4 regions of the Pseudomonas sp. NPDC089392 genome follow, and region 1 is predicted to be linked to each of the others. Evidence: predicted binding sites of a transcription regulator. Region 1 holds the regulator's gene; each other region holds the start of a gene.

What was found. The regulator FliA, encoded in region 1, starts transcription of late flagellar genes. The targets are predictions, from matches to a motif close to CTAAAGTTTNNNNNNNNNNNGCCGNTAA.
Region 2: a site for FliA is predicted at 3,476-3,503, ahead of ACIP1G_RS14530 (methyl-accepting chemotaxis protein). Genes of this name have one in related genera too.
Region 3: a site for FliA is predicted at 2,828-2,855, ahead of ACIP1G_RS28275 (flagellin). Genes of this name have one in related genera too.
Region 4: a site for FliA is predicted at 5,762-5,789, ahead of flgM (flagellar biosynthesis anti-sigma factor FlgM). Genes of this name have one in related genera too.

The regions. Positions count from the first base shown of each region.
Region 1 is NZ_JBIVIF010000058.1:7,097-14,699, reverse strand. It holds gene ACIP1G_RS29250 (chemotaxis protein CheA) at 1-2,239, opposite strand, end outside; gene ACIP1G_RS29245 (protein phosphatase CheZ) at 2,252-3,040, opposite strand; gene ACIP1G_RS29240 (chemotaxis response regulator CheY) at 3,061-3,435, opposite strand; gene fliA (RNA polymerase sigma factor FliA) at 3,544-4,284, opposite strand; gene fleN (flagellar synthesis regulator FleN) at 4,281-5,114, opposite strand; gene flhF (flagellar biosynthesis protein FlhF) at 5,208-6,515, opposite strand; gene flhA (flagellar biosynthesis protein FlhA) at 6,527-7,603, opposite strand, start outside.
Region 2 is NZ_JBIVIF010000014.1:73,798-81,400, forward strand. It holds gene ACIP1G_RS14505 (low specificity L-threonine aldolase) at 1-536, shown strand, start outside; gene ACIP1G_RS14510 (methyl-accepting chemotaxis protein) at 643-1,380, opposite strand; partial or broken gene ACIP1G_RS14515 (cache domain-containing protein) at 1,507-2,580, opposite strand; gene ACIP1G_RS14520 (cell division protein ZapA) at 2,761-3,063, opposite strand; gene ACIP1G_RS14525 (hypothetical protein) at 3,060-3,290, opposite strand; gene ACIP1G_RS14530 (methyl-accepting chemotaxis protein) at 3,569-5,194, shown strand; gene gbcB (glycine-betaine demethylase subunit GbcB) at 5,340-6,440, opposite strand; gene gbcA (glycine-betaine demethylase subunit GbcA) at 6,736-7,603, shown strand, end outside.
Region 3 is NZ_JBIVIF010000052.1:29,836-37,438, reverse strand. It holds gene fliD (flagellar filament capping protein FliD) at 1-796, opposite strand, end outside; gene ACIP1G_RS28280 (flagellar protein FlaG) at 879-1,229, opposite strand; gene ACIP1G_RS28275 (flagellin) at 1,306-2,748, opposite strand; gene ACIP1G_RS28270 (ketoacyl-ACP synthase III) at 3,149-4,078, opposite strand; gene ACIP1G_RS28265 (flagellar hook-associated protein 3) at 4,456-6,018, opposite strand; gene flgK (flagellar hook-associated protein FlgK) at 6,032-7,603, opposite strand, start outside.
Region 4 is NZ_JBIVIF010000052.1:10,252-17,854, reverse strand. It holds gene ACIP1G_RS28200 (methyltransferase domain-containing protein) at 215-2,962, shown strand; gene cheR (protein-glutamate O-methyltransferase CheR) at 3,024-3,851, opposite strand; gene ACIP1G_RS28190 (chemotaxis protein CheV) at 3,904-4,833, opposite strand; gene flgA (flagellar basal body P-ring formation chaperone FlgA) at 4,911-5,663, shown strand; gene flgM (flagellar biosynthesis anti-sigma factor FlgM) at 5,826-6,140, shown strand; gene ACIP1G_RS28175 (flagella synthesis protein FlgN) at 6,190-6,657, shown strand; gene ACIP1G_RS28170 (flagellar brake protein) at 6,737-7,480, shown strand.

The DNA.
Region 1 (7,603 bases):
GCGCGGCGTAACGCTTGAGCATGCTCGGGACGTCGAGAATCAACGCGATGCGACCGTCGCCGGTGATGGTGGCCCCGGACATGCCCGGGGTGCCCTGCAGCATCTTGCCCAGCGGCTTGATTACCACTTCTTCCTGGCCCACCAGTTGATCGACGACAAAGCCGATGCGCTGGGTGCCGACCGACAGGATCACCACGTGGCCCTCGTGCTGCTCTTCATGCACCTGGCCCTGTACCAGCCAGCGCTTGAGGTAGAACAGCGGCAGCGCCTTGTCGCGCACGATCACCACTTCCTGGCCGTCGACCACGTTGGTGCGCGACAGGTCGAGGTGGAAGATCTCGTTGACGTTGACCAGCGGGAAGGCAAACGCCTGGTTGCCCAGCATCACCATCAGGGTGGGCATGATCGCCAGGGTCAGCGGCACCTTGATGACGATCTTCGAGCCCTGGCCCTTGGCCGAGTAGATGTTGATCGAGCCGTTGAGCTGGGAGATCTTGGTCTTCACCACGTCCATGCCCACGCCACGGCCAGACACGTCAGAGATCTCGGTCTTGGTCGAGAAGCCCGGGGCAAAGATCAGGTTGTAGCAGTCCGATTCGCTCAGGCGCTCGGCGGCGTCCTTGTCCATCAGGCCCTTTTCCACGGCCTTGGCGCGCAGGATGTTGGGGTCCATGCCCTTGCCGTCGTCCGAGATCGACAGCAGGATGTGGTCGCCTTCCTGTTCCGCCGACAGCACCACGCGGCCGGTGCGGGCCTTGCCAGCGGCGTCACGCTCATCTGGCATCTCGATACCATGGTCGACAGCGTTGCGCACCAGGTGCACCAGCGGGTCGGCCAGGGCTTCGACCAGGTTCTTGTCGAGGTCAGTCTCTTCGCCGACCAGTTCCAGGTTGATCTCTTTCTTCAGCTGGCGGGCCAGGTCACGGACCAGGCGCGGGAAGCGGCCGAAGACTTTCTTGATCGGCTGCATGCGGGTTTTCATCACCGCGGTCTGCAGGTCGGCGGTGACCACGTCGAGGTTGGACACGGCCTTGGACATAGCCTCGTCGCCGCTGTTCAGGCCCAGGCGCACCAGGCGGTTACGCACCAGCACCAGTTCGCCGACCATGTTCATGATCTCGTCCAGACGCGCGGTATCGACACGCACGGTGGTTTCCGCTTCGCTGACCGCGTGTTTGTCGGCAGCCGGGGCCGGCGTGCGCGGGACCGCAGCAGGTTTGCTGACAGGCGCTGGCGCGGCAGCTGGCTTGGCCACCGGCTGGCTTTCAGCCTTGGCGGCAGCCGGTGCTTGCACCTTGGCCGCAGGCGGGGCTTCGACGGCGGCAACGTCGCCACCGAACTTGCCCTTGCCGTGCAACTGGTCCAGCAGGGCCTCGAATTCGTGCTCGCTGATTTCGTCGCTGGCGGCGCTGGCCGCTACGGCGGTGTCAGCCGCAACTGGCTCCGGTGCCTTGAAGGCTGGCAAGGCGTCTGCCTGGAAGGTGCCCTTGCCATGCAGCTGGTCGAGCAACGATTCGAATTCGGCGTCGGTAATTTCGTCGCTGACCACTTCGGCGCTGACGGTGGCTGATGGCGCGACAACTTCGGCACTGAACTGGCCTTTGCCGTGCAACTGGTCGAGCAGCGACTCGAACTCGGCGTCGGTGATTTCATCACCTGCACCGGTCACGGTTTCGCCCTGCATCTGCTCGTCGGCCGCGGCTTGTGCCTTGACCGCATCCAGCGAATCGAGCAACTGCTCGAATTCGCTGTCAGTAATGTCCTGATGCTGTTCTTCGGCCGGGGCCTGGGCCGCAACCGGCACCTCGGCAACCGGCTCCGCTGCTGCAGCAACTTCGGCCTCAGCACCGCCAGGTTCGGCCAGGCGCGACAAAGCCGCCAGCAATTCTGGGGTGGCCGGGGTCACTTCACCACGCTCGCGCACCTGGCCAAACATGTTGTTGACCGTGTCCAGTGCTTCGAGCACCACATCCATCAATTCCGCGTCGACCCGGCGCTCACCTTTGCGCAGGACGTCGAATACGTTTTCGGCGATATGGCAGCACTCCACCAGCTCGTTCAGCTGAAGGAAGCCGGCGCCCCCTTTTACAGTGTGGAAACCGCGAAAGATCGCATTGAGCAGGTCAGCATCATCGGGCCGGCTTTCCAGCTCGACCAGTTGCTCGGACAGTTGCTCAAGAATTTCGCCGGCTTCTACCAGGAAATCCTGAAGGATTTCTTCATCGGCGCCGAAGCTCATCAAACGTGCTCCTTAAAAACCCAGGCTGGACAGCAGATCATCGACATCGTCCTGACCGGACACAACGTCTTCACGCTTATCGGCATGAATCTGCGGACCTTCACCCCGAGTCGGATGTTTTTCTCGATCTTTTTCTGCGCGCAGTTGATCGTGGTCATGTTGTATGCCGGCGAAACGGTCGACCTGGCTGGCCATCAGCACCAGCTTGAGCAGGTTGCTTTCCACTTCGGTCACCAACGCGGTGACGCGCTTGATCACCTGGCCAGTCAGGTCCTGATAGTCCTGGGCCAGCAGAATGTCGTTAAGGTGGCCGGCAACCTTGCGATTACCTGCGGCGCTGTGCGTCAGGAAACTGTCGACGCGCTTGACCAGGTCACGAAACTCCGGCGCCGCCACTTCGCGGCGCATGAAGCGCTGCCAGTCGGTGCTCAGGGCCTTGGCTTCGCTGGCCAGGTCATTGAGCACCGGGGTGCTTTCTTCGACCAGGTCCATGGTGCGGTTGGCCGCGCCCTCGGTCAGCTTGACCACATACGACAGGCGTTCGGTGGCGTCGGTAATCTGCGACACCTCCTCGGCCTGCGGCATGGTCGGGTCGATCTGGAAGCTGACAATGGCACTGTGCAGCTCGCGGGTGAGCTTGCCGACTTCCTGGTACAGGCCGCGGTCACGGGTCTGGTTCAGCTCGTGAATCAGCTGCACCGCCTCGCCGAAACGGCCCCGCTCCAGGCTCTCGACCAACTCCTGGGCATGCTTCTTCAGGGTCGATTCGAACTCGCCCAAAGACGTTTGTGATGAATCCATGGCGCGCCCCCTGACGTGACTCAGCCGTTGACGCGTTCGAAGATCTTCTCGATCTTTTCTTTGAGCACCTGGGCGGTGAACGGCTTGACCACGTAACCATTGACGCCGGCCTGGGCCGCCTCAATGATCTGGTCGCGTTTGGCTTCGGCAGTCACCATCAGTACCGGCATGGTTTTCAGTTTTTCGCTGGCACGCACCTTACGCAGCAGGTCGATGCCGGACATGCCCGGCATGTTCCAGTCGGTCACCAGGAAGTCGTAGTGGCCGTTCTCCAGCATCGGCAGCGCCGTGGTGCCGTCGTCGGCTTCGTCCGTGTTAGTGAAGCCCAGGTCACGCAACAGGTTCTTGATGATCCGCCGCATCGTCGAAAAGTCGTCAACGATGAGGATTTTCATGTTCTTGTCCAATTAGACCTCCAAGCAGTCTCAAACGCGCTCGCCCTGGCGAGCACGCACTCATTCAATTCGGTACAACGTGAAACGGCTATGTGCTACGGGCCGGGCTCAGCGTGCCCGCCATTCCCCCAGGCGGCTGCGCAGGCGCGCGGCACACTGGCTGTGCAACTGGCTGACCCGCGACTCGCTGACCCCAAGCACCTCACCGATTTCCTTGAGGTTCAGCTCTTCGTCGTAGTACAGCGCCAGCACCAGGCGTTCACGCTCCGGCAGGTTGGCAATGGCCTCGGTCAGGGCAACCTGGAAGCGCTCGTCTTCCAGGCCACGTGCAGGCTCGACCTGGCCACTGGCGCCATCCTCATGCAGCCCTTCATGTTCGCCGTCCTGCAACAGGTCGTCGAAACTGAACAGGCGGCTGCCCAAGGTATCGTTCAAGATCCCGTAGTAATCATCGAGACTCAATTGGAGTTCGGCAGCAACTTCATGATCTTTAGCGTCACGGCCGGTTCTGGCTTCAACTGCACGCATGGCGTCACTGACCATGCGGGTGTTGCGGTGCACCGAACGCGGCGCCCAGTCGCCCTTGCGCACTTCATCGAGCATGGCCCCGCGAATGCGGATGCCGGCGTAGGTTTCAAAGCTGGCGCCCTTGCTGGCGTCGTATTTGTTGGCCACTTCAAGCAGCCCGATCATGCCCGCCTGGATCAGGTCTTCGACCTGAACGTTGGCCGGCAGCCGTGCCAGCAGGTGGTAGGCAATGCGCTTGACCAGCGGCGCATAGCGCTCAATCAGCTCGTACTGGGCGTCTTTCGCCGCCCGGCTGTACATCTTGAAGCCGCTGGCATTCATAGCACGGGACCCGCGCTGGTGGGTTGCACCAGGCGCTCGACAAAGAACTCCAGGTGGCCGCGCGGGTTGGCCGGCAGCGGCCAGCTGTCGACCTTCTGGGCAATCGCCTTGAAGGCCAGCGCGCACTTGGAACGCGGGAAGGCTTCGTACACAGCCCGCTGTTTCTGCACCGCCTTGCGCACGCACTCGTCGTACGGCACGGCGCCCACGTACTGCAGGGCAACGTCAAGGAAGCGGTCGGTGACCTTGGTCAGCTTGGCGAACAGGTTGCGCCCTTCCTGCGGGCTCTGCGCCATGTTGGCCAGCACGCGGAAGCGGTTCATGCCGTAGTCGCGGTTGAGCAGCTTGATCAGGGCGTAGGCATCGGTGATCGAGGTGGGTTCGTCGCACACCACCAGCAGCACTTCCTGGGCGGCGCGAACGAAGCTGACTACCGAGTCACCGATACCCGCAGCGGTGTCGATCACCAGTACGTCGAGGTTGTCGCCAATGTCGCTGAACGCCTGGATCAGCCCGGCATGCTGCGCCGGGGCCAGGTGCACCATGCTCTGGGTGCCCGAGGCTGCCGGCACGATGCGCACGCCGCCGGGCCCCTGCAGCATCACGTCACGCAGCTCGCAGCGCCCTTCGATGACATCGGCCAGGGTTCGTTTGGGGGTGAGGCCCAGCAACACGTCGACATTGGCCAGGCCCAGGTCGGCGTCAAGCAGCATGACCCTGCGGCCAAGCTCGGCCAGCGCCAGGGACAGGTTCACTGAAACGTTAGTCTTGCCGACGCCACCTTTGCCACCGGTTACGGCGATCACCTGTACGGGATGCATGCTACCCATGTCTGTTCTTTACCTTGTCTCGCTGGGACTCAGGCCACACGTAGGGCAATTCTGCGTACCCCTTGGCATAGCTACCTTGCATACGCTTCATCATCAACCCGCTCGCCGTGGGTTGTGATAGAGATCAGCGAACATGTCGGCCATGGCCTCTTCGCTGGGCTCGTCCTGCTGCTGCACATTCACCGCGCGCGTCACCAGCTGGTGCCCCCGTGGCAAGTGCAGGTCGTCAGGAATGCGCGGCCCATCGGTCAGGTAGGCCACTGGCAGTTCATGACTGATGGCAAGGCTCAGCACATCGCCAAGGCTTGCCGTTTCATCGAGTTTGGTCAGGATGCACCCGGCCAGGCCACAGCGCTTGTAGCTGTGATAGGCGGCGGTCAGCACCTGCTTCTGGCTGGTGGTGGCCAACACCAGGTAGTTCTTCGCGGCAATGCCACGCCCGGCCAGGGTTTCCAGCTGCATGCGCAGGGCCGGGTCGCTGGCCTGCAGGCCGGCGGTATCGATCAGCACCACGCGCTTGCGCAGCAGTGGCTCCAGCGCCGCCGCCAACGACTGGCCTGGGTCGACGTAGGTTACTGGTACATTGAGGATGCGCCCCAGCGTCTTGAGCTGCTCCTGGGCGCCAATACGGAAGCTGTCCATGCTCACCAGCGCCAGGTTCTGCGCGCCGTACTTGAGCACATAGCGGGCGGCCAGCTTGGCCAGCGTCGTGGTCTTGCCCATGCCGGCAGGGCCGACCATGGCGATCACCCCGCCCTCTTCGATCGGCTCGACCTCAGGGATTTCGATCATCCGCGCCAGGTGCGCCAGCAACATGCGCCAGGCTTGGCGTGGTTCTTCGATCTCACAGGTCAGGTCCAGCAGCTCGCGGGCAATCGGCCCGGACAGGCCGATGCGCTGCAGGCGGCGCCAGAGGTTGGCCTGCTGCGGCTTGCTGCCCTGCAGCTGGGTCCAGGCCAGCGAGCCAAGCTGCACTTCCAGCAGCTCGCGCAGGCCCGACAGCTCGGAACGCATGGCGTCGAACAGGCGCGGGTCGACCGGCGCCGGCGCAACTGCGGCAGTGGCCTCGGGGGCATCGACGTGCGGTTCGATCAGCGGCTCGGCGGCGGTCAGCGACTGCCCGGCAAACAATTGGCGGTTGTTGTCGCTGCTGTCCTGGCGGTGGTCCAGTTCGGCCTGGGCGGTGGCGATGCGCGTGTGGGTCTTGCGCAGCTCTTCTTCCAGCTCGGCGTTGGGCACACGCGGGGCCAGGGCGGACAGCTTGTAGTCCAGCGCAGCCGTCAGTTCGACACCACCGGCAATGCGGCGGTTGCCAATGATCGCGGCATCGGCGCCCAGCTCATCACGGACCAGTTTCATGGCCTGACGCATATCGGCGGCGAAAAATCGCTTAACTTGCATTATCCACTACCTCAGCCGTTAGGGCCCACGGTGGCAACGATGGTGACTTGCTTGTTGTCAGGTATTTCCTGATACGCCAGAACATGCAAATTCGGTACAGCCAGGCGACCGAAACGCGACAGCATGGCGCGGATCGGGCCGGCCGTCAGGAGGATGGCCGGCTGGCCCTGCATCTCCTGGCGCTGGGCCGCCTCGATCAGCGAACGCTGCAGCTTCTCGGCCATGCTCGGCTCCAGAAGAACACCGTCTTCCTGACCTTGCCCGGCCCTTTGCAGACTATTCAGCAAAATCTGTTCCAACCTTGGCTCCAGGGTAATCACTGGCAGCTCCGACTCAACGCCGACAATGCTTTGCACGATGGCGCGACACAATCCGACGCGCACCGTGGCCACCAGCGCGGCGGTATCTTGACTCTTGCCGGCGCTGTTCGCGATAGCTTCGGCGATGCTGCGAATATCACGTACTGGCACTTGTTCCGACAACAGCGCTTGCAGCACCTTCAGCAGGCCCGACAAGGAAATGACACCCGGCACCAGCTCTTCTGCAAGTTTAGGCGATGCCTTGGCCAACACCTGCAACAGTTGCTGGACCTCTTCGTGGCCGATCAGCTCGTGGCAGTGCTTCTGCAGGATCTGGTTGAGGTGGGTGGCCACCACGGTGCTGGCATCTACGACGGTATAGCCCAGCGACTGCGCCTGGGAGCGCTGGCCGACATCGATCCACACCGCCTCCAGGCCAAACGCCGGGTCACGCGCGGCAATGCCGTTGAGGGTGCCGAACACCTGCCCCGGGTTGATCGCCAGCTCCCGGTCCGGGTAAATCTCCGCCTCGGCCAAAATCACCCCCATCAGGGTCAGGCGATAAGCGCTGGGCTGCAGGTCGAGGTTGTCGCGAATGTGCACGGTGGGCATGAGGAAGCCCAGGTCCTGGGACAGCTTCTTGCGCACGCCCTTGATCCGCGCCAGCAACTGGCCGCCCTGGTTGCGGTCGACCAGCGGGATCAGCCGGTAGCCGACCTCCAGGCCAATCATGTCGATGGGGGTCACGTCGTCCCAGCCCAGCTCCTTGGTCTCCTGCGCGCGCTGTGG
Region 2 (7,603 bases), on a different contig from region 1:
TGAACCTGCACATGGACGGCGCACGCTTCACCAATGCCTGCGCGTTCCTCGGTTGCAGCCCAGCCGAGCTGACCTGGAAGGCTGGCGTTGATGTGCTGTGCTTTGGCGGCACCAAGAACGGCATGGCGGTGGGTGAGGCGATCCTGTTCTTCAACCGCCAGCTGGCCGAGGACTTCGACTACCGCTGCAAGCAGGCTGGGCAACTGGCTTCGAAAATGCGCTTCCTGTCGGCGCCATGGGTAGGCCTGCTGGAAGATGGCGCCTGGTTGCGCCATGGCAAGCATGCCAACCATTGCGCGCAGTTGCTGGCCGCGCTGGTGAGTGACTTGCCGGGGGTTGAGCTGATGTTCCCGGTGGAGGCCAACGGGGTATTCCTGCAGATGCCGGAGCAGGCCATTGAAGCGCTGCGTGGCAAGGGCTGGCGGTTCTATACCTTTATTGGCAGTGGTGGGGCGCGGTTCATGTGCTCGTGGGATACCGAGGAAGAGCGGGTGCGTGAGCTGGCGGCGGATATCCGCAGCATCATCACCGCCTGACCGGGCCTCTTCGCGGGTAAACCCGCTCCCACAGGGATGGCACAAGCCTCAAGGCTGGTGATTCACCTGTGGGAGCGGGTTTACCCGCGAAGAACCCAACACCGATCTAAAGCCTGAACCCACCCATCTGCCGCGCCAGATCATCGGCCAGCCCACGCAACGCCTGGCACTCTTGCCGACACCCTTGCACCTCGGCCGCCGTCTCCCGCGCCAAATCGGAAATCCCCTGTACCGTACGGTTGATCTCATCGGTCACCGCCGACTGCTCTTCGGTCGCCGTCGCCACCTGATGGTTCATGTCGCTGATGTGCTCGACCTGATCGGTAATCGCGCCCAAAGACGCCCCAGTACGCTGGCTCGACTCCACGCCACTGCCGGTCGCCTGCTGCCCCGCCTGCATCGAACTCACGGCTGAACCCGCGCCCTGTTTCAGCCGCTGGATCATCTGTTGCACTTCATCGGTGGACAGCTGCGTGCGCCGGGCCAGCGTGCGCACCTCATCGGCCACCACGGCAAACCCGCGCCCCATCTCCCCTGCCCGCGCGGCCTCGATGGCAGCGTTCAGCGCCAGCAGGTTGGTCTGCTCGGAAATACTACGGATTACCGCCAATACTTCATCGATCGAGGCGACTTCATCAGCCAACTGGCTGACCGCATCGGCCGCCTTGCCGATATCGCCCGACATACCCTCGATACCCCGAATCGATCGTTGCACCACCTCGCGCGCCTGCAACGCTTCATCCCGTGCCGACTGCGAGGCCTGGGCCGCATCGCCGGCATTGCGGGCAATGTCCTGCACGGTCAGGCCCATCTCGTGCACGGCGGTGGCGACCATTTCGGTCATTTCCTGCTGGCGCCCGGAGCGCTCGGCGGTGTTGTCCACCACTTGGGTCACCTGCTCCACGGCCAGGTGCAGCCGTTCGGAGGTATTCAACACCTCGCCGATCAGGCTGCGCTGGCTGTCGAGGAAGCGGTTGAAGCCCCGGGCCAGGTCACCCAGCTCATCCTGGCGTGAATCGTCCAGGCGGTGGCTGAGGTCACCCCCGCCGCTGCCAATCTGTACCAGCGCAGCAGTGACACGGCGGATCGGCCGCACCAGGCCACGCGCCAGCAGCACCACCAACAGCAGTGACACCAGGGCCACGGCGCCGCCAATCAGGCTGGTCAGCCCAACTGTCTGGTGCATTTGCGCGTAAATTTCTTCTTCCGGCACCTCGGCCACCAGGGTCCAGTTGAGGTCGCGCAGGGGCAGGCCGAGTGCCAGGTAGCGTTCGCCGTCGCGGTCGAAACGACCATTGCGCAAGCTCTCTTCTCCGGTCATTACGGCCTTGGCAGCGTCAGCACCGAGCTGCTCGGTGAGTTGGCGCTTGCCGCTGAAGGCGCTGTCCGGATGCACCTGGATCAGGCCATCGTTGCGCACCAGGAATACCTTGCCATGCTCGCCGAAGCTGAAGTCGTGGATCAGCTTCGACAGTTCGGTCATCAACAGGCCCATGCCGGCCACGCCGACCAGCTTGCCGTTCTTCTCCACGCGGTAGTCGATGAACAGCGCCAGCTGGCCAGTGGCTCCGTCGATGTCGATATTGATCAGGCGCTCGGCGCCGCTGTCGACGTAGCCATAGAACCAACTGTCCTTGGGGTTGCTGCGGCTGAGGGTGCGGTCCAGGCCGTTCTCGTTGTAGTAGTGGCCGGTTTCGGTCGAGGCGAACAGGGTAGTGAAGGCCTGGTTGCGCTGTTTGGCAGCGGTCAGGTATTCGAGAAATTGCGGGGCTTGGGCGGGGTCTTCGCCGGCAGCAAGCCAGTCGCGCAGCAGGGTATTGCCGGCAATGTCCGCCGCTGCCACCAAGGGCTGGCCAAGCATGCGCTCAATGTCGTTGCGAATGGCTTCGATGCTGGCTGGCAGGGCAGTGTCGACCAGGTAACGTTCGGTGAGGCGGTTGAGCGCCACGGTGAAGATGATGACCACCACCAGGATACTCGCCAGCAGGGCGGCGCCCATACTGGTGATCAACTGCCACTGGATGCTCTTGCGCCAGATACCCATGCCCTACTCCCCGCAACATTATTGTTTTGCGGAAAGTGTATACACTTGCGTATCCAGTTAATCCAGTGATCTGAAGCAATCAGATGCACCCTGTGGGAGCGGGTTCACCCACGAATGCTTTACTGGGTTCACCATCGCATTCGCGGGTGAACCCGCTCCCACAGAGGCCGGTGCTGGACCTTATTGCTCGGCAATGGTCCGAACGATTGCATCCACCGTGGCGTCAATCTGCGCCTGGGTGCGCGCCAAGGTCTGCTGGTGTTCTTTCTGCAGTTCAACCTGCTTGGAGCAGAGGTTGAGGGCAGCCAGTACCAGCAATTTGTCACCGATCAGGGTCGGGTACTGACGCTTGGTCTCGTTCAAGGCGGTGTTGAGCATCCGCACCGCCTGGGCCAGGGTTTCTTCCTGGCCTTCGGGCGCCTTGATCGAATAGTCGATGCCGAGAATCGACACGACATTGATCGGCTGCTCTTGCAGTCTCATGCGCCGACAACGCCCGCGCTGGCGCGCTCAACCAGCGCCTGAATACGTGCGGCGGTAGCGCCGTTCTTCTCTTCCTGCTCCATCAGCGACAGCTGCAGGGTTTCGTTCTCTTCCTTGGCCTGGGCCAGTTCCTGGCCGAGGGCGGTGTTCTGCTCGGTGAGTTGAGCGTTTTTCTGCATCAGGTCGCTGACCAGTTGCTCGATTTGATTCAGGGAGGCTTCCAGCATGGGTCTATCTCAGGTTGTTGCGAGAGGGGGCACACGATAAAGAAAAGTGCGGCCTATCGCCATTAAATATCGGATTCAGAAGGTGTCTAACCCGCAGATTGACAGAGTAACCACCCCCTTGTTCCGACCTGGGTCAACCGCTGGTCAGGAAAAGGTTAGCTACCTCACAATTTTTACGGGTCGTGCTCAAGACTGGGCAGTCACGACCGATAGCCCGGCAAGTCCCATTTCGGCGCATTTGGCGCACGCTTTTTCCCCTTGCCTGGATCCCTTCCTCCATGTCTCTACGCAACATGAATATCGCCCCGCGCGCGCTGCTCGGCTTCGCGCTGATCGGCCTGCTTATGCTCGGCCTTGGCATTTTCTCGCTGATACAAATGGGCAACATCCGCCAGGCCGGCGTGGCCATCGAGCAGGTCAGCGTGCCGAGTATCAAGATTCTTGACGAGCTCACCGCGCTGAACCTTCGCATGCGCACCCTCTCCTACCGCCTGCTGCTCAACCGCGAGCCGGAAACCCAGCGCGATACCCTGAACCTGCTGGACCAGCGCAACACCCAGATCGACCGCGCGCGCCAGGCCTACCTGCCGATGATCGGCGCCGCCGACGAACAGGCCGCGTTCGACCAGTACGGCCTGCTGCTCAACCAGTACCGCCAGCTGGAGTCGCGCATGCGCAGCCTGAGCCAGGCTGACCGTACCGACGAATTGCGCGACCTGCTCAACCGTGACCTGCTGGCCAACTCCGAGCAGATCAACAAGGTCATGGACACCTTGGTACGCATCAACACCGACCAGACCCGCGCCACCAACGAAAAAGCCGCCAGCCAATACGCCGCTGCCTTCGCCCTGGTAATCGGCCTGCTGGTCGCCGCCACGCTGCTGACCTTCGTCTGCGCGTTCCTGCTGACCCGCAGCATCGTCAAACCGATCGAAGAAGCACTCAAAAGCGCCGAGCAGGTCGCCGACGGTGACCTGACCCACGTCATCCGCGCCGAAGGCACCGACGAAGCTGCCCGCCTGTTGCGTGCCATGGCCCGTATGCAAGACAAACTGCGCGACACCCTGCAGTTGATCGCCGGCTCCGCCACCCAGCTGGCCTCGGCCGCGGAGGAGTTGAATGCCGTTACCGACGAAAGCGCCCGCGGCCTGCAACAACAGAACAACGAGATTGAACAAGCCGCCACTGCTGTGACGGAAATGACCAGTGCCGTGGAAGAAGTGGCGCGCAATGCAGTTAGCACCTCCGAGGCTTCCAGTGAAGCCAGCCGGTCCACTGGCGACGGTCGTGATTTGGTAATGGAAACCGTAGGGGCCATCGAGCGCATGAGCGGCGATGTGCAGGCTACGGCCAAATTGATTACCCACCTGGCCGAGCAGTCGCGTGATATCGGCAAGGTGCTCGATGTGATCCGCGGCCTGGCCGACCAGACCAACCTGCTGGCACTGAACGCCGCCATCGAAGCGGCGCGTGCCGGTGAGGCGGGCCGTGGTTTTGCCGTGGTGGCCGATGAGGTGCGCGCACTGGCTCACCGCACCCAGCAGTCGACCAGCGAAATCGAGCGGATGATCGGCAGCATTCAGGGCGGTACCGAGGAAGCCGTGGAGTCGATGCGCACCAGCACCGAGCGTGCAGAGTCGACGTTGAATATCGCCCGCGGTGCCGGCATGGCGCTGGATACCATTGCCGGGGCGGTGGCGCAGATCAACGAGCGCAACCTGGTGATTGCCAGCGCGGCGGAAGAGCAGGCGCAGGTGGCGCGCGAGGTGGATCGCAACCTGGTGAATATCAATGATTTGTCGGTGCAGAGTGCTACCGGGGCGCATCAGACCAGTGCGGCGAGTGCCGAGTTGTCGCGGTTGGCGGTTGATTTGAACGGGTTGGTGGCGCGCTTCCGTACCTGATTTGAGAAAGCCGGGGCCGCTTTGCGGCCCATCGCGACTCAAGGCCGCTCCTACAGGGATATGCGTTTACCAGTGGGTACGCGTTCCCCTGTAGGAGCGGCCTTGTGTCGCGATGGGCTGCGCAGCAGCCCCCTGCATTTTCGGATCAGTAATCGATCCGCACATCCCCTTTCGGCACACTGCAGCACGACAGGATGTAGCCCTCGGCTTCGTCCTCTTCGGTAATGCCGCCGTTGTGCTCCATCTCCACTTCACCGCCCAGCTTCAGCACCTTGCACGTCCCGCAAATGCCCATGCCGCAGGCTTTCGGGATCATCAGGCCTACCTTGGCCGCCGCCGCATGCACAGTTTCGCCCGGGGCAATGCGGATGCTCTTCTCGCTGCCAATGAACTCCACCAGGTTGAGGTCGGAAACATCCAGCTCCGGTGCATCGGCGGCCTGTTCGGCGTGCTCCACCGCATCGGCCTTGGCCTCTGGCGGCGTCGCGCCGAACGATTCCTCGTGGTAGTTCTTCATGTCGAAACCGACCGCCTCAAGCATGCGCTTGACCGCAGTCATGTACGGCGTCGGGCCGCAGCAGAACACCGTGCGCTCCATGTAGTCTGGCGCAATCAGCTCCATCAGCCGCTGGTTCAGGTAACCACGGTAACCCGCCCACGGTTCGCCCAGGCCATGCTTTTCGCAAATGATGTGCAGGCTGAAGTTGGGGATGCGCGAGGCCATCTGTTCCAGCTCGCGGTGGTAGATGATGTCCTTCGGCGAACGGGCGCTGTGCACGAACACCATGTCGACATTGGCGTTGGTGTCGTAGAACCAGCGCGCCATCGACATGACCGGGGTAATGCCGACGCCACCCGACAGGTACAGCGTCTTGCCCGCCGGGAAGTCGATGGCGTTGAACAGGCCCACCGGGCCGTGCACTGGCAGCTCGGCGCCTTCGTGCATAGTGTCGTGCAGGAAGTTCGACACCAGGCCACCTGGCACTCGCTTGACGGTGATCGAGAAGCTGTAGGGCACCGACGGCGAACTGGAGATGGTGTAGGAGCGCATCACCGGCTTGCCTTCGATCTCCAGCTCCAGGGTAACGAACTGCCCCGGTTTGAAGAAGAACATGATCGGCTGGTCGGCCATGAAGCAGAAGGTGCGCACGTCCCAGGTCTCCTGGATGACCTTGACGCAGCGCACGATGTGGCGGCCGTTGGCCCAGGTCTGGGTAGTGACCGGATTGAGGAAGGTATCGGACATGTTCATCTCCAGCAGCCGACTATTGGCCTTTTTATGGCTTGGATAATGCGCAAGCTTGGGGCTACGTACATTCCTGCCAGCGACATCGACGTGCTTATCGCGACCAGCCCCGCACTGCAAGGGCTGGCGCGTCGTTATTCAAATCGACCATGTCGTCCATGGATACGGTTCGTGGCGTCTTCGGACGCACACTCCACGGCAAAACAACTAGCTGTTTTGTCTGAAGCAGCCTTGCGGCACCACAACAACGATTAGCCACCTTTTGCCGGCCGCACACGGCCCCGAGGAATACACGATGGACGTCACCGCAACCCTGAGCCTGGGCGATCCACTGGAACCTGCACGCAAGGCCACCGCCGAGATGCTGCAGACCCGCGAGCGCACCTACTCGCTGCCCCAGCCTTTCTACACCGACGAGCGTCTGTTCCAGATCGACATGCAGGAGATCTTCCAGAAAGAATGGCTGATCGCCGGCATGACTTGCGAAATTCCGGCGAAAGGCAACTACATCACCTTGCAGATCGGCAAGAACCCGATCCTGGTGGTGCGTGGCGCCGAAGGTAAAGTGCATGCATTCCACAACGTCTGCCGCCACCGCGGTTCGCGCCTGTGCGTCAGCGACAAAGGCAAGGTGGCCAAGCTGGTCTGCCACTACCACCAGTGGACCTACGAACTGGACGGCCGCCTGCTGTTCGCCGGCACCGAAATGGGCGCCGACTTCGACATGAAGGAATACGGCCTGAAGCCGGTGCACGTAAAGGTTGCCGGTGGCTACATCTTCATCAGCCTGGCGGAAAACCCGCCTGCCATCGACGAGTTCCTGGCCACCCTGGAACACTACATGGAACCGTACGACATGGAGAACACCAAGGTGGCGGTGCAAACCACCTTGATGGAAAAGGCCAACTGGAAACTGGTGCTGGAAAACAACCGCGAGTGCTACCACTGCTCCGGTTCGCACCCGGAACTGCTGCAAACCCTGCTGGAATGGGACGACACCAACGACCCGCGCGCCAGCCAGGAATTCAAGGACCACGTAGCCAGCTCTGCTGCCGCCTGGGAAGCCGAGAAAATCCCGTACCTGCACAAGAGCCATGGCCTGCGTAACCGCATCGTGCGCATGCCGCTGCTCAAGGGCACCGTGTCGATGACCATGGACGGCA
Region 3 (7,603 bases), on a different contig from region 1:
TGGAACTGGTCGCCAGCGAGAGGATGGTGGCTGTCTTTTCACCACTCGTAGCGTTTGTCGGCGAAGTGCCCACCAACTTGATATTGAGCCCGCTGACGGCATCATTGATGTCGTTGGTCTTGGACTTCATGGCGATGCCGTCGAGCGTATATTCGGCGTCTGTAGGCTCATCGACAACGGTATAATCAGTGTCGATGCCCGAGTTGCCCGAAAGGGTAATGTCGGAGCCTTCACCCATTTTGGTGGAGGTCACGATCAAACGAGAGCCATTGGCATCTGTCAGCACGTTGGCACTGAGACCAGCTACACCAAACTGGCTGTTGATGCTATCGCGCACCTGCTGCAACGTTGCGCCAGGGGGAACGCTCAGATCGAAGTTCTTACCGCCTTGACTCATGGTCAAAGTGGTCGGCGCGGTGCCACCATTGACTACCGAGCCCGCACCGTTCGCGTAAACCTTGGTCGACACCTTCGACGCGGTCGCCAACTTGTCCACAATCAACTTGAACGAACCGTTGGCAGCCCCGGTACCCATGGTGACGGTCGCGACTTTTTCATCCGAAGACTTCAGGCTCAGACCACCGAAGCTGTTGCTGTCTGTCATCGTGGTGAGTGCGCCACGGAAGGCATCCAGGGCTGCCTGAATCTTGCCGATAGAGGACAACGTGGTGGTTGCCTTCAGCGTTTGGGTATTGATCTGCGCCTGCTTCGGCGCCTTTTGCGCGGCCACCAGGGATTCTACGATCGCCTGGGTATCGATGCCCGAGCCAATACCGCTGACTGTTGTACCTGCCATCATTGCTCTCCTTGTTCAGTAGCTGCCGGATCCTTGGCGGAAATATCCATCAAATGTCGACAACAACAAAAATCATGCCAGCCTACGCCTGATCATCGAACAGCAAGCTGCTGGCTTCACTGAGGCTTTGCGCCAGCTTCAGCGCAAGTTCCGACGGAAGCTGTCGAATCACCTCACCGGACTGGGTGGCAATCACCTTGACCACCACCCGGCCCGTAGAATCATCAATGGAAAAGTCCAGCTGGCGCTGGCTCGACTGGACGAAATCACGAATCTCGCCAACTGCCTTTTCCAGGTCTTCACGCGAGTGCGGCTGTTTCTCGGGAGCTGCGACTGCTTGCACTTTGGCAGGGGCTGTAGGATCCCGATCAGCTACTGGCACCTGGGGTAACACCGAAGGGTACACCTGGCTCAGCTTGACACTCATGTCCATGTTTCGAACTCCTCACGTCCAAAACGGCAAAAGGGCACGTATACGCGCCCTTTCACCCTTTACTCAGGCGCCTGAATTACTGAAGCAGCTTCAGGACCGAGGATGGCAGCTGGTTGGCCTGCGACAGGATCGCAGTCGAAGCCTGCTGCAGGGTCTGCTGCTTGGTCAGCTCGGCAGTTTCCGAAGCGAAGTCCACGTCCTGCACGGTGGAACGGGCAGCGGTGGAGTTCTTCTGGATGTTCTGCAGGTTGTCCACGGTAGTTTGCAGACGGTTCTGGGTAGCACCCAGGCCCGAACGGACGCTGTCGATCGAACCAATGGCTTTGTCAATTACCGCCAGCGCGTTCTGGGCAGTAGTTGCATCGGTGACATTGGTTTCGGCGATAGAAGTCTTGGTCGAAGTAATCGCTTGTGCGCCGGTGACAAACAGGTCTTCAACACCAGGGCCGGTCAGCGAGTAGCCTTTGGCAGAATCCAGGTTCACTGCACCAGTGACGATTAGCGTGGCTGCATCCAGCGGGGCAGCAGTGCCGAGCTTGCCGGAACCATCTTTGGCAGCAACCTGGATACCTGCAACAGCACCAGCGTCGGCGCCAGTAAACTCAAGGTTTTCACCGGTATCGGACTTGACCGACAGAGTGCCCTTGGTCTCATCGTAGTTGACACTGATACCCAGTTTAGCGGCGTTGGACTTCAGCTGGTCAGCCAAGCCGGCAGTGTCAGTGACACCAACGAAGTCGACAGTCTGGCCACCCACTTCCAGCTTGAAGTTGGCGGATGCTGGGGAGGCAGCAGCGATAGCGGCTTTGTCGATGCTGAATTCGACTTCAGTGCTTGCAGTTGCGGTCAAGCCACCCACTGCACCATTCAGGGCCTTGGCGATTTCCTTGGCGGAAGCGCCTGCAGCGAGAGTCAAGTCAGTGCTCTGGCCGTTACCAGTGATGGTGACATCGCCACCAGCAATACCATCGGCATCCGGCAGGATGCCAACGCTTTTCACTTGCTGGGACCCAATGCTCTTGGCCGAAACGTTGTCCAGGGTCAGGTTGATGGTTTCGTTGGCGTTGGCGCCGACCTGGATGGCCTTGGTGCCGTACGAACCGTCCAGCAGCTTCTGGCCGCCGAAGGTGGTGGTGTCCGAAATACGGTTCAGCTCAGCGGTCAGAGCCTGGTATTCGTCGTTGTTCGACTTACGGTCGTCGGCGCTCAGGGAGCCAGTAGCCGAGGACAGGGCCAGGGTACGCATTTTCTGCAGGATGTCGGTCGAAGCCTGCATCGCGCCTTCGGCGGTCTGGGCGATCGAGATACCGTCGTTGGCGTTCTTGACTGCCTGGCCCAGGCCATTGATCTGGCTGGTCAGACGGTTGGCGATCTGCAGGCCGGCAGCGTCGTCTTTAGCGCTGTTGATGCGCAGACCCGAGGACAGGCGCTGCATCGAAGTGGTCTGAGCGTTGCTGGCCTTGGTCAGGTTGCTCTGGGTAGTGATCGACGCAATGTTGGTGTTTACAGTTAAAGCCATGACGAAATCCTCGTTGAATGGGTACTGCGGCTTCCGGCCTTGGCAACCGCCGGATTGGCCTAGAGAACCTTCGTAATAGTTATCGTCGGGTGCGCGGGTTGCTTGAGGGGTTTTTTTGAAAAAAAATGCTGGCAGGGGGCCAGCCCTGAAAAATCAAGGGGTTAAGGGCGGTTTATTGGCGTCAAAATTCGTTCGGAACACGTCGAAATTTCTGCAAGCCGCTTTCCCCTGTGGGAGCGGGTTCACCCGCGAACACCGGCAGAGCCGGTGCCATATACCGCGTTGCCCTCTTCGCGGGTGAACCCGCTCCTACACTGGCCGTTACAGGCCAGTGATAATCTTCAGGCATTAAAAAAGCGCCGGGCGGTGGCCGCCGGGCGCTTTTTGGAGCTGCTATGGATCAATCGCGATAGAGAATGGCCGAGCCCCACGACAGGCCCACGCCGAAGCCGCTGATCGCCACGCGCTTCCAGCTGCCGTCAAGCATGTGCTTCTGCAGCAGCAGCGGTACGCTGGAGGACACGGTATTGCCGGTTTCCAGCATGTCCTTGACGAACTTCTCCGGGTGCTGCTCCTCGAAGCGCCGGGCCACGGCGTCGACAATCGCCGCACTGCCCTGGTGGATGCAGAAGGCGTCGATATCCGCAGACTTCAGGCCGCTGGCATCCAGCAGCTCGTGCAGGTGCGCCGGCACCTTGACCAGGGCAAAGTTGAACACCTGGCGGCCGTTCATGAAGAACTTGCCATCGGTAACCTTCAGGTGCTCGGCACCAGAACCGTCAGTGCCGAAACGCGCCTGGCCCAGGTTCCACACCGCGTTTTCACCCATCCAGGTAGCCGTGGCGGCATCGCCGAACAGCATGGTGGTGTTGCGGTCTTCCGGGTCGACGATCTTCGAATACGGGTCGGCGGTGATCAGCAGGCCGTTTTTCAGCCCTGCCGCTTCCATGAAGCCTTTGATGGCATACAGCCCGTACACGTAGCCAGAACAGCCCAGCGACACGTCGAACGCTGCCACGCGGGTGGACAGGCCGAGTTTGCTCTGGACGATGGCGGCGGTGTGCGGCAGGCCTTCTTCGTCGCCGTTCTGGGTGACCACGATCAGCGCATCGATCGCTTGCGGGTCGAGGTCGGGGTTGCTGGCGAACAGCGCCTGGGCGGCTTCTACGCACAGGTCGGAGGTTTCCTGTTCAGCAGCCTTGCGCGGCAGGAACGACGCGCCGATCTTGCCGAACATGAACTCTTCGTCCTTGCCGAACTTCGCACCCTGGACGTAGTTGTCCAGGCCAGCGGTGGGCACGTAACTCGCAATGCTTTTGATGCCAATCATTCTGGCTTCCCAATGAAAACAGCCAAAGACCACCACTCGATGAATTGAGGGCGCCAAATACCGGAGCGTCACCGCTGGGGGCTGAAGGCAGTGCTCGCCTGCGCACCGGTAACAAAATGCTGCAACAGCTGCTGCATAGAATACAGGGAAGATGAACGTTTTGACTCATTGGTCACATTGAAATGCTACGAAAGCCGTGCCGAGGGTGTGGGGACCGGGGTTTTCGCAGGCATGAAAAAGCTGGGGCCGCTTTGCGCCCCTTCGCGGGCTTGCCCGCTCCCACAGGAAATGCGCAGGCTTCAAGCACACGCAAAACCTGTGGGAGCGGGCAAGCCCGCGAAGGGGCGCAAAGCGGCCCCAGTGATCGAAAAGTCAGCTTAGAGCTTGTTGAACAGGCTCAATTGCGAAATACGCGAGAAGGCCAGCTGCGAGGCCTCGAGCATGGCCTGTTGCAGGGTCAGGGTGATGGCCGCTTGCGACATGTCGGTGTTGCCGATGGCGTTCTGGGTGGTCTTGTTGGCCAGGCCCAGGCTGGTGTTCTCCTGGCGCTGGATCTCCAGCGAGTTGCCACGCGCACCGATCGAACCACGGGTGATGTCCACCTGCTCACGGGCACTGGCCAGGTTGGCGATTGCCGAGGCCGCCGCATCCTTCAGCGCATTGGCCGAGCCAGCGCCGGTCACCGGGGTGTCCAGGGCCGCACGCAGCTGGCTGATGGTTTCCAGCACGTTCTGGTTCTGGTGGGTATTGGCCGTGACCGCGAACTGGTCACCCGCCTCGGGCGAACCGGACACCTGGTAGGTCACCCCTGCCACGGTCAACGACGGCGCACTGAAAGTGCCTTTGGCGACCGGCTTGCTGTCGGCCGTCATCGGTTGGGCATAGAACTCGTAAGTACCCGGGCCGGTGAACTTGATCACCGCACCATTGCTCGGGAAGGTGCTGCGGTAGGCGGCTTCATCGGTCACGCTGCTGCCGGTAACCTGGGCACTGGAGGTGTTGCTGCCGTTACGGGTGGTGTTGAACGAGTCCGGCCGTGCTTCCAGGGAGAACTCGCGCCCCGCAATGGCCGCGTCGGCATCGGCGCCCTCTTCCAGGGTAACGGTGATTTCGAATTCCACGCCACGCAGGGCAATCTTGTTGGCGCCTTCGGTCTTGCTGTCGAAGGTACCGTTGGTGGCGGTTTCGGAGGTGATGTCCTTGCCGCTGGCGTCGGTGATGGTGTACTGGGTCGCGCTGGTGAAGGTCAGCTTGTAGGGCTGGCCTGCGGTGAAGCTGTTGTTGTAGGTGGTGCTCGAAGTCAGCAGGCCTGACGACACGCCGACCACGCTATCGTCGGTCGCCGGCACCAGCAGGGTCGACTGGGTGCGGCTCTTGTTGCTGGCCGAGTCGAAGATGCTGAAACCGGTGTCGTTGGTGGCCAGGTTCAGGGTATCGGACACCTGCAGGCTCAGCTGGGTCTGGTCACCGTGGTAGCTATAGGTGCCATCGGAGTTGCGCACATACGGTGGCGTGGTGCTCTTGGAGCCGCCGAACATGTAGTCGCCGTTGGCATCGCGCGAGTTGAGCAAACCAAAGATGTTTGCTTCGATCTCTTTCAGCTCGGTGCTGATGGCCACGCGATCAGAGTCGGTCACGCCGGCACCGCCGGCACGAATCGCCAGCTCGCTGGCGCGCTGCATGGCATCGTTGATGGTGGTGAGCACGCTCTCTTCCTGCAGCAGCGAGTTGCTCACCGTGTTGATGTTGCCGCTGTACTGGTCCAGCAACGACTGCTGCTGTTGCAGCAGCAGCAGGCGCGCAGCACCGACCGGGTCATCGGCGGCAGTCTGGATACGAATACCCGACGTCACCTGGTCGTTGGTCTTGTTCATGTCGGAGAAGTTCTTGGAGTAGCTGCTGGCGCTGGCCTCATAGAACTGAGCAGTGGAAATACGCACGAGAGTCTACTCCTTACAAAGCGTTGATCAGGGTGCTGAAGGTTTCTTGCGCCGCCTTGATGATCTGCGATGACGCCGTGTAGTAATGCTGGAACTTGACCAGGCTGGCCGCTTCGTCATCCAGGTTGACCCCGGACACCGCGCTGCGGCTTTCGCTGGCGGACTTGAGCACGGCCGTGGTCGCGGTGCTGTCGATGGACGCCTGGTTGGCCTTGGCACCCACACGCTCGACCAGCGAGGCGTAGGCGGAAGTGAAGCTGGTACCGCCGCCGGAACCGGTGTTCACCGTCGACTTGGTCTGCAGGTCGAGCAGCGCCGTGGCGTTGCGGTTGTCAGCCTTGCCGTCGGCGTTGAACGACAGGGTGAAACTGTCATTGGCTGCCGGGCTGCCGCCGATGGTGGTCTCGACACTGAAGGTACGCGGGTTGCCGCTGCCGTCGAGAATCGGGTCGCCGGCAGCATCGAGCATCGGCACGGCCACCGACAGTTTGTTGTCGGTACCAGGGACCACGCTGCCGGTGCCGATCTGGGTGCCCTTGGCATCGAACAGTTTGTAACCCTGGGAGCCGCCACTGGCCGCGTCGAACACCACGCGCACCGGCATCGAGTCGCGAATCGACTGCTGGATCAATGCAGTGTCGGCACCGCCGTAAATGTCCAGCGATTCGCTCAGGGTCGGCTGGGTAATGGTGCCGGTACCGCTGTTGCCGCTGCCGGCGGCGGCGCTGACCGGCCCGGCAAACGCCAGCTTGTTGGCATCGGTCAGGATGGTGGTAATGCTACCGGCGGCCGAACGGGTGGGGATGACCTTGAAGCTGTCGCCAGCCGCCAGGCCGCCGCCTTTCAACGCCAGGCTGAAGCCATCGATGACCGGCGCCGGGTCGGCATTCAGGTCGAAGCTGCCCATGTCGGTGCCGTCGGAGCGGCGCACACTGTACTGGTTGGCGCTGGTGAACTTCACCTCATAGTCGTAGGTGGTCAGCGCGCCGCTGTCGGCAATGGTCACATCCAGGTTGCCGGAGCCTGCGCTGTTGTTCGACGAGGCCAGGCTGCGTTGGGCAATGGCGGTGGCGCTGTTGATGCTGGAGAACAGCGAGCTGCCGAACTGGCCATTGGCATCCAGGCCCTGCCCCAGCTGGCTGTTGATACTGTCGGCGACCACCAGGGCGACACGCCCCAGCTCGTTCATCGACGGCGTCAGCACGTCCTGGCGATAGCGCAGCAGGCCGCCAATCGCGCCCCCGGAAACCACCGAGGTCACGTCCGAGCTGAACGAGTCATAGTTGATGCGCAGGCTGACCTGGCTCTTGTCGGCCACACCCGGCTCCACCGACAGGGTATTGGCCTTGGTACCGGTGACCAGCGACTGGCCACTGCCCAGGTACACGTCGTAGTTGCCGTCACGCTCCTGCACCGTCACCCCGACCAGCTCATTGAGCTGGCGCACGGCTTCGCTGCGCGCATCCAGCAGGCTGTTGGGGGTATTGCCAGAGGCGCTGGCCGCAGTGATCTGCTTGTTGTACTCGGCAATGTTGGCGGTGAGCTTGTTCACCTGCCCGGCCATGGTATCGAGTTGCGAGTTGAT
Region 4 (7,603 bases), on a different contig from region 1:
TGATGATGATCAACCTGGCAAACCCAGGCTTTGGGCGGTCACCTGCCCAATCCTTGCGCTCATCCCTTGCCTGTGGACGACTTCCGCCATGCCCCCTAGGATGTGCCGTTCGGGTACCTGCAACTGCGCAGTCCCACCCGTTTTCTTTTCAAGCCCAGGCACCTATGCGTGTCTCCGTCGCGATTTTGCGATCTTTTTTTGAAAACCTATCTCTATGACCATTCAGGAAGGGCGCCTTGAGGCGCTACTCGCTCAGATCAATGGCGGCCAGGCTTGCGAGGCCCTGCCTGAACTAGAGCTGCTACTTGCGCAGCTACCGGACAACCCCGCCCTGCTTGGCATGAAAGCCGAGGCCCTGCGCCTTGCCGGGCGCCATGCCGAGGCTGTCGAAGCATTTCGGCTGGCCGCCGTAAAAGGTGCCGGCGCGCGCAACTGGCTCGCTGCCGGCGTGCTGCTGGCCGCCATGCGCACCACCGACGAAGCCTTGCAGTGCCTGCTCAAGGCCCATGAAGAAGCACCCGATAACGAGGAAGTGCTCGACGCGCTGGTGACCACCTGTTTCAACGCCAACCGCCAGCACGAGGCTATCGGCTTTGCCCGCCTGCAACTGTCGCTCAGCCAGAACCCCCGGCTGCTGACCCATGCGGCGCTGCTGCTGCAAAGCAATGACTGCTATGAAGAGTCATCCAATGCCTTCAAGCAGATCCTGCAGCTGGCACCGGAAGATCCGGCAGTCATTGGCGCCGCCCTGGTACCTGCACGCTTTACCTGTGACTGGGACTGGATCGAAGCCCTGCAAGAGAAAATCGGCGCCTGGTACGACCAGGGGGCATTCGAGCTTGCGCAAGAATACCCTTTGACCCACCTCACCTGGTGCGTGGACGAAGCCCGCAACCTTGGCGTGACACAAGCCTACGTCAAGCGCATGGTGCCAACGGTTACCCCACTGGTACTACCTGCTACTGGCACCGCACAGGGCAGGCGCATCCGCGTCGGTTATGTGTCTTGCGACTTCCGCAACCACGCAACCATGCACCTGATGGCCGGCCTGCTCGAATGCCATGACCGGGAACGTTTCGAGATTTTTGCCTACGACTACAGCGCTTTCGATGTTTCAGACTATCGACAACGCTTCGTCGACGCCGTCGAGCACCACATCGCCATCGATGCCATGAGCGATCAACAGGCCGCCGAGCGCATTGCCGCCGATCGGCTGGACATCCTGTTCGACCTCAAGCTTTACACCGGTGGCGGTCGCCCCGGCATTCTCGCCTACCGCCCTGCAGCGCTTCAGGTCGCTTACCTGGGCTTCCCGGGCAGCGCAGCCAGCCGCGACATCGACTACATCGTTTCGGACCGCTTCGTCACCCCTGACAGCAGCACCGCGCATTACCCGGAAGCGTTCTGCCGCTTGCCGCATTCGTACCAGTGCAATGACCGCAAACGGGGCTCCGCCTGCGCGCCTACCACCCGCAATGCGAACGGGCTGCCGGACGACAAGGTGGTGTTCGCGGCCTTCAACCAGTCCTACAAGATCGACCGTAGCAGCTTTGCCGTGTGGCTCCGCGTGCTACAGGGCGTACCCGACAGTGTGCTCTGGCTGCTGGGGCAGTGCGAAGCCGCCATCTCCCACCTCAGCCGCCAGGCAGCGCTCGCGGGGGTCGATCCGCAACGGCTTATCTTCGCGCCCTTCGCCGCGCCGGAGCAGCATCTTGCCCGCCTGCAATTGGCCGACGCAGTGCTGGATACCTTGGTGTGCAATGGCCACACCACCACCTCGGACGCACTTTGGGCCGGCGTTCCAGTCATTACTGCGCGCGGCAGCCACTTCTGCTCACGGGTCAGCGAGAGCCTGCTCAATGCCATTGAATTGCCAGAGTTGGTGGGCGCCAACCAGGATGACATGGTGCGCATCTGCCAACGGATCGGCAGCGACGGCGACTACCGAAGGGCGCTACGCGACAAGGTTGCCGCCAATCGCTTGACGACACCGCTGTTCGATACCCTGCGCTTCACCCGCAATTTTGAAACAGCCATCGAATTGATGACGCAGCAGCATCGTAATGGGGTAAAGGGCGAGCACATCGATGTGCCGGACTGCGGCCCGCTGATGCCGCAAGAGAATTGGCAAGTGCGGCCGCACACCCGCCCGCAGCCTCTGCAACTGGCTTATACAGCCTGCCCGCTGTGCAATGGGGCAAGCACGACGCTGGGCTTCGCCAACTGCTCGGGCCATCCTCTCTGGCACGAACCGCTGCCTCAAGCCATTGAGTGGATGCAGTGCCCGGGGTGCGCACATGTGCATAGTCGCCACTACTGGACCGAAGCAGGCCTGGCCGAGGTGTTTCGCAACGCCAACCCGGGCCAGCTTGCCCGGCACGCCGACAACCATGACAACAAGCGCGCACTCTGGGCGCCAGTGGTGGATAAAGTCATGGGATTGCTGGGTGGCTATCAAGCCACCTTCAATCGCGCCTGCCAGCCTTCATGGCTTGATGTGGGCTGTGGGGACGGCTCGCTGGTAATGACCGCCGGTGACTTCGGTTTCTCGACCACTGGGCTGGATGCACGCGCCGAAACTGTCAGCCGCCTGCAGCAGTTGGGCTTCAATGCAATCCAGCACGACTTCATGACATTGCAACTCGAGGTCTCACTCGACGCCCTGTCGATGATGGACCTGCTTGAGCACATACCCTATCCCATCAAGGCCCTGCAAAAAGCTGCACAACTACTTCGCCCCGGTGGCGTACTGGTTATCAGCCTGCCGGACCTGACTTCGTCGAGCTGGAAAATCATGGATGCGGAGAATGCCAACCCGTATTGGATGGAAATCGAGCATCATCATAATTTCAGCCGCGCACGGTTGCTTGCCCTGCTTAACGACAACGGTTTCAGTGTCGCCGATTTCGCCGTACCCAACCGCTACAAGGCCCAGATGGAGCTGTACGCAATACGCCGCTAGAACGGTGTGTGGCAAGGCTCGGCAGCCACTGGCGTGCACGAGCCTTGCCAACCCCGCAGCGTTACTTGGCCTGGTAGATGATCCCCGGGCTGCACTGCACCATCTGGTAATGGTCCGGCAAGCCATTCAGCGCCTCCGAGGCACCAAGGAACAGGTAGCCACCTGGCTTCAAGGTGCTGTGAATGCGCAACAAAATGTCCTTCTTCACCTGCGCCGAGAAGTAGATGAGCACGTTGCGGCAGAACACGATGTCGAACTTGCCCAGGCTGGCATAGCTGTCGAGCAGGTTGAACGAACGGAACTCGACGCGGCTGCGAACCGCCGGCTTGACCGCCCAGCGCCCCGGCCCCTTGGGGTCGAAGTAGCGCTGCAGGCGCTCCTGCGACAACCCGCGGGCAATCGCCAGGCTGTCGTACTCACCGGTCTTGCAGTTGTTCAGCATGGTGCCGGACAGGTCGGTAGCAACAATCTGCGCGCCCATCTTCAACTGGCCGAGGTTGCTGCGCTCGAACTCGTCGATGGCCATCGAGATGGAGTACGGCTCCTGCCCCGACGAACAGGCCGCCGACCACATGCGCAGGCGCTGGCCGGGGTTGTTGCGGATGAACTCGGGAATCACCTTGTTTTTCAGCACTTCGAACGGGTAGGTATCGCGAAACCACAGGGTCTCGTTGGTGGTCATGGCATCGACCACCTGCTCGCGCAAGCCGCCGCGCGGTTGGGCCTGGATGCGCTGCACCAGCTCGCCCAGGCTCTTGATGCCCTGTTGTTCCATCAGCTTGTTGAGACGGCTGGAAACCAGGTACTGCTTATTCTCGCCCAGCAAGATGCCACAGGCTTTTTCCAGGAATACCCGGAACTGTTCGAAATCCAAATTACCCGTAGACACTACTGCCGCCTCTTTTCAATCACTGGTGCCGGGGGGGCTGCCCCCGGCCGCTTCAATGCGCTGCCTTGATCCGGTCGACTACCCGTTGGGCCAGGTCGTCCGGCTTGAACTTGGCCAGGAAGTCATCGGCGCCGACCTTCTTGACCATCGCCTGGTTGAACACCCCGGAAAGCGAAGTATGCAGGCAGATGTGCAATTTTTGCATGCGCGGGTCGCTGCGGATCTCTGCCGTTAGCGTATAGCCGTCCATTTCCGGCATTTCAATGTCCGAGATCATCATCAGGAACTCTTCTTCCGGCTTTTTGCCCTCGTCCACCAGCTGGCGCAGGTAGTTCAGGGCTTGGCGGCCGTCGTTGAGCGCCACTACCTCCACCCCCACGGTCTGCAGGCAACGGCTGACCTGCTTGCGCGCCACCGACGAATCGTCGACGGTCAGCACCCGCATCAGCACGGCCTTGTCCTGCACCTCGGCATCGATCACCCCGGCCGAGACCGACTCGGACGACGGCGACACTTCGGCCAGCACCTTTTCCACGTCGATGATCTCGACCATGCGCTTGTCCACCCGGGTGACCGCGGTCAGGTAGTGATCACGCCCAGTGCCCTTGGGTGGCGGATGGATCTCTTCCCAGTTCATGTTGACGATGCGCTCTACCGAGTGCACCAGGAAGCCCTGGGTCTTGGTGTTGTACTCGGTGATGATCACAAAGCTGTTGCGCGTTTCTTCCTGCAGGGGTCGCATCCCGGTGGCCATCGACAGGTCGAGGATAGGGATGGTAGCCCCGCGAATATTGGCAACGCCACGCACCACCGGGTGCGCCTTGGGCAGCAGGGTCAGCGCAGGGCATTGCAGCACTTCCCTGACCTTGAATACGTTGATGCCGTAAAGCTGCTCGCCGTTAAGGCGGAACAGCAGCAGTTCCAGGCGATTCTGCCCCACCAGCTGCGTGCGCTGGTTGACCGAATCCATAACACCCGCCATGCCAGACTCCTTTACATTTCAGCTTTTCGTTGCAACTCAACTAGCGAGTCGGCACGGGCTTTGCTTTTTTGAGCGCCATGTACACGAAAACGACATTTTCCCGACGATTGACGCACCTGCTGACGGGCTCGCTGGCCACGTTGTGCTTGCTGGTGCCCGGCGTTCGCACGGTAGCGGACGCGTTCACCTTGCCTGAACAGCTTATCGGTGTCACCCAAGGGTTTCTTGAATTCACCGTCGAAGATTACCTGGCCACCACCCAGACCGCTGGCCGTTACGAGATCCAGGTCAACCCGCTGGACCCGCGCCTGCGCATGCCGTTGTGCAGCCAGCAGCTGGACGCCACGCTGGAGAGCCCGTCCCAGCCGCTGGGCCGCGTGACCGTGCGGGTACGCTGCGACGGCAGCGCGCCGTGGACGGTATTTGTGCCAGCCACCGTGCGGCTGTTCCGCAACGTGGTGGTGGTGACCCGCCCGCTCAAGCGCGGCAACGAAGTGGGCGAAGGCGACGTGGCGCTGCGCGAGCGGGATGTCGGCACATTGGGCCAGGGCTTCCTCAGCGAACTGGACCAGGCGGTGGGCATGAAGATGCTGCGCCCCACGGTGATCGACCAGGTGCTTACCCCGCAGCACCTGGAGCAGGCCGAGGTGGTGCGCAAGGGCGACCACGTGGTGATCATCGCCCGCAGCGGCAGCCTGAGTGTGCGCATGCCTGGCGAGGCCCTGAGCAAGGGCGGCCTGAGCGAGCAGATAAGGGTACGCAACCTCAATTCCAAACGGGTGGTCAAGGCCAGGGTGACCGGCCCCGGCCAGGTCGAGGTGAGCATGTAGCCAGTTACCACATTGCGCTGGCAGTGAGGAACCGCTTTTCCTAAACTGTGTCAGAACCGGGTACGTGAGCTTGCTGACAGGCGGCTATGCATTTGTGCCTAAAGTTTCTATCGGGTTGGCCGAAAACAAGGCAAGCGTCCAAATACCCAGAGGTTTCTGATCATGGTCATCGACTTCAGTCGTTTGAATAACTCTCCGTCCGTCACGGGCGGCGTGCGCGGCAACACCGCGCCCGGCAGCGCCGAACAGCCGGCAGCCAGCCAGGAAGCGGCAAAAGGCACCAGCGCCAGCGGAGAAGCGGTACACCTCAGCCAGGAGGCCCAGCAGTTGCAAAAGATCAGCGACAAGCTGCGCGACGAGCCAGTTGTCAACAGCGCCCGTGTGGCCCAGTTGAAACAGGCGATCGCCGATGGCAGCTACCAGGTCGATGCCGGCCGGGTCGCCAGCAAACTGCTCGATTTCGAAGGCCAGCGCTGACCGTACGGCGCGCTGACTTCACGGACGCTAGAAAAGCCAAGAGTTAGCCATGCACGACACCACCTTGCTGCAACTGATCGAAGATGACATTGCCCCGATGCAGGAACTGCGCGACCTTCTGCACCAGGAAGCGATCGCCCTGCATGGCCGCGACATGCCGCTGCTGGAACAGATCCTGGCGCGCAAGCAGTCGCTGATCATCCTGATCGAGCAGCATGGCCAGCGCCGCAGCCAGTTGCTCGCCAGCCTGGGCCTGAGTGCCGACCGCAACGGGGTGCAGGCATTGGCCGCGCAATCGTCGCATGGCGAAGCGCTGCTGCAGCGGCTCGACATGCTGTCGCAGCTGATGGACGACTGCCAGCAGGTCAACCAGACCAACGGGCGGATCATCCAGGTGCAACAGCACGTCACCAACAACCAGATTCGCATCCTGCAGGGCGGCGATGCGCCGTCACTGTACGACAGCCGCGGCGGCACCTCGCTGCTGGCCAAGCCAAGGGCTCTCAGCCAAGTCTGATTTTTCTGTCAAGGCACGGAACATACTGGCAAAATGCCGTTAATTGCGTGTGTCGCTTTTGCCTGGAGAACGATAAGCCGTGTTCAATGAATCCGATGCACCGCAACCACCAAAGGTGCTGAGCACCCCTTTGGAGATTGCGGCCAACTTGCGGCAACTGCAGGAAAGCCACGACCCCCTGATCATCACCTTCCATGACCGTAGCCAGCGCTTCCAGAGCTACGTGGTGCATGTGGACCGTGACAGCAACACCCTGGCACTGGACGAGATGATCCCCCGCGACGGTGAGAAGTTCATCGAGAACGGCGAACACTTTCGCGTAGAAGGCTTCCACGATGGCGTGCGCATCGCCTGGGAATGCGACCACGAGCTGAAGATCAGCGAAGTCGACGGCCACCGCTGCTACCGTGGCGCCATGCCGCTGGAGATGACCTACCACCAGCGCCGCAACGCCTTCCGCGCCGCGCTGAAGTTGTCGCAACTGGTCGACGTCATCCTCGATGGCACCCACCTCAAGGGCAATGGCGCCCTGCGTGGCAAGCTGCTGGACATCTCCGCCACCGGCTGCAAACTGCGCTTTGACGGCAATGTCGAGGATCGCCTGCAGCTGGGCCAGGTTTACGAGCGCTTCAAGGCAGGCAACCCGCTGGGCCTGGTGGATACCATGGTCGAACTGCGTCACCTGCACTATGAAGAGCGCATCAACACGACCTTTGCCGGTGTGCGCTTCCATAACCTTACCGGGCAGGCACAGCGCAAGATCGAGAGCTTTGTGTACCAGCTGCAGCGTGAGGCGCGGCGGTTCGACAAAGACGACTATTGATCGTCGTCCTGTAAAACAGAAACGCCACCTGCTCGGGTGGCGTTTTTGTTTGTGTTTCTCCTGTACCGGCCTATTCGCGGGTAAACCCGCTCCTACATGGTGTTGCACAGATCTTGAAATCGG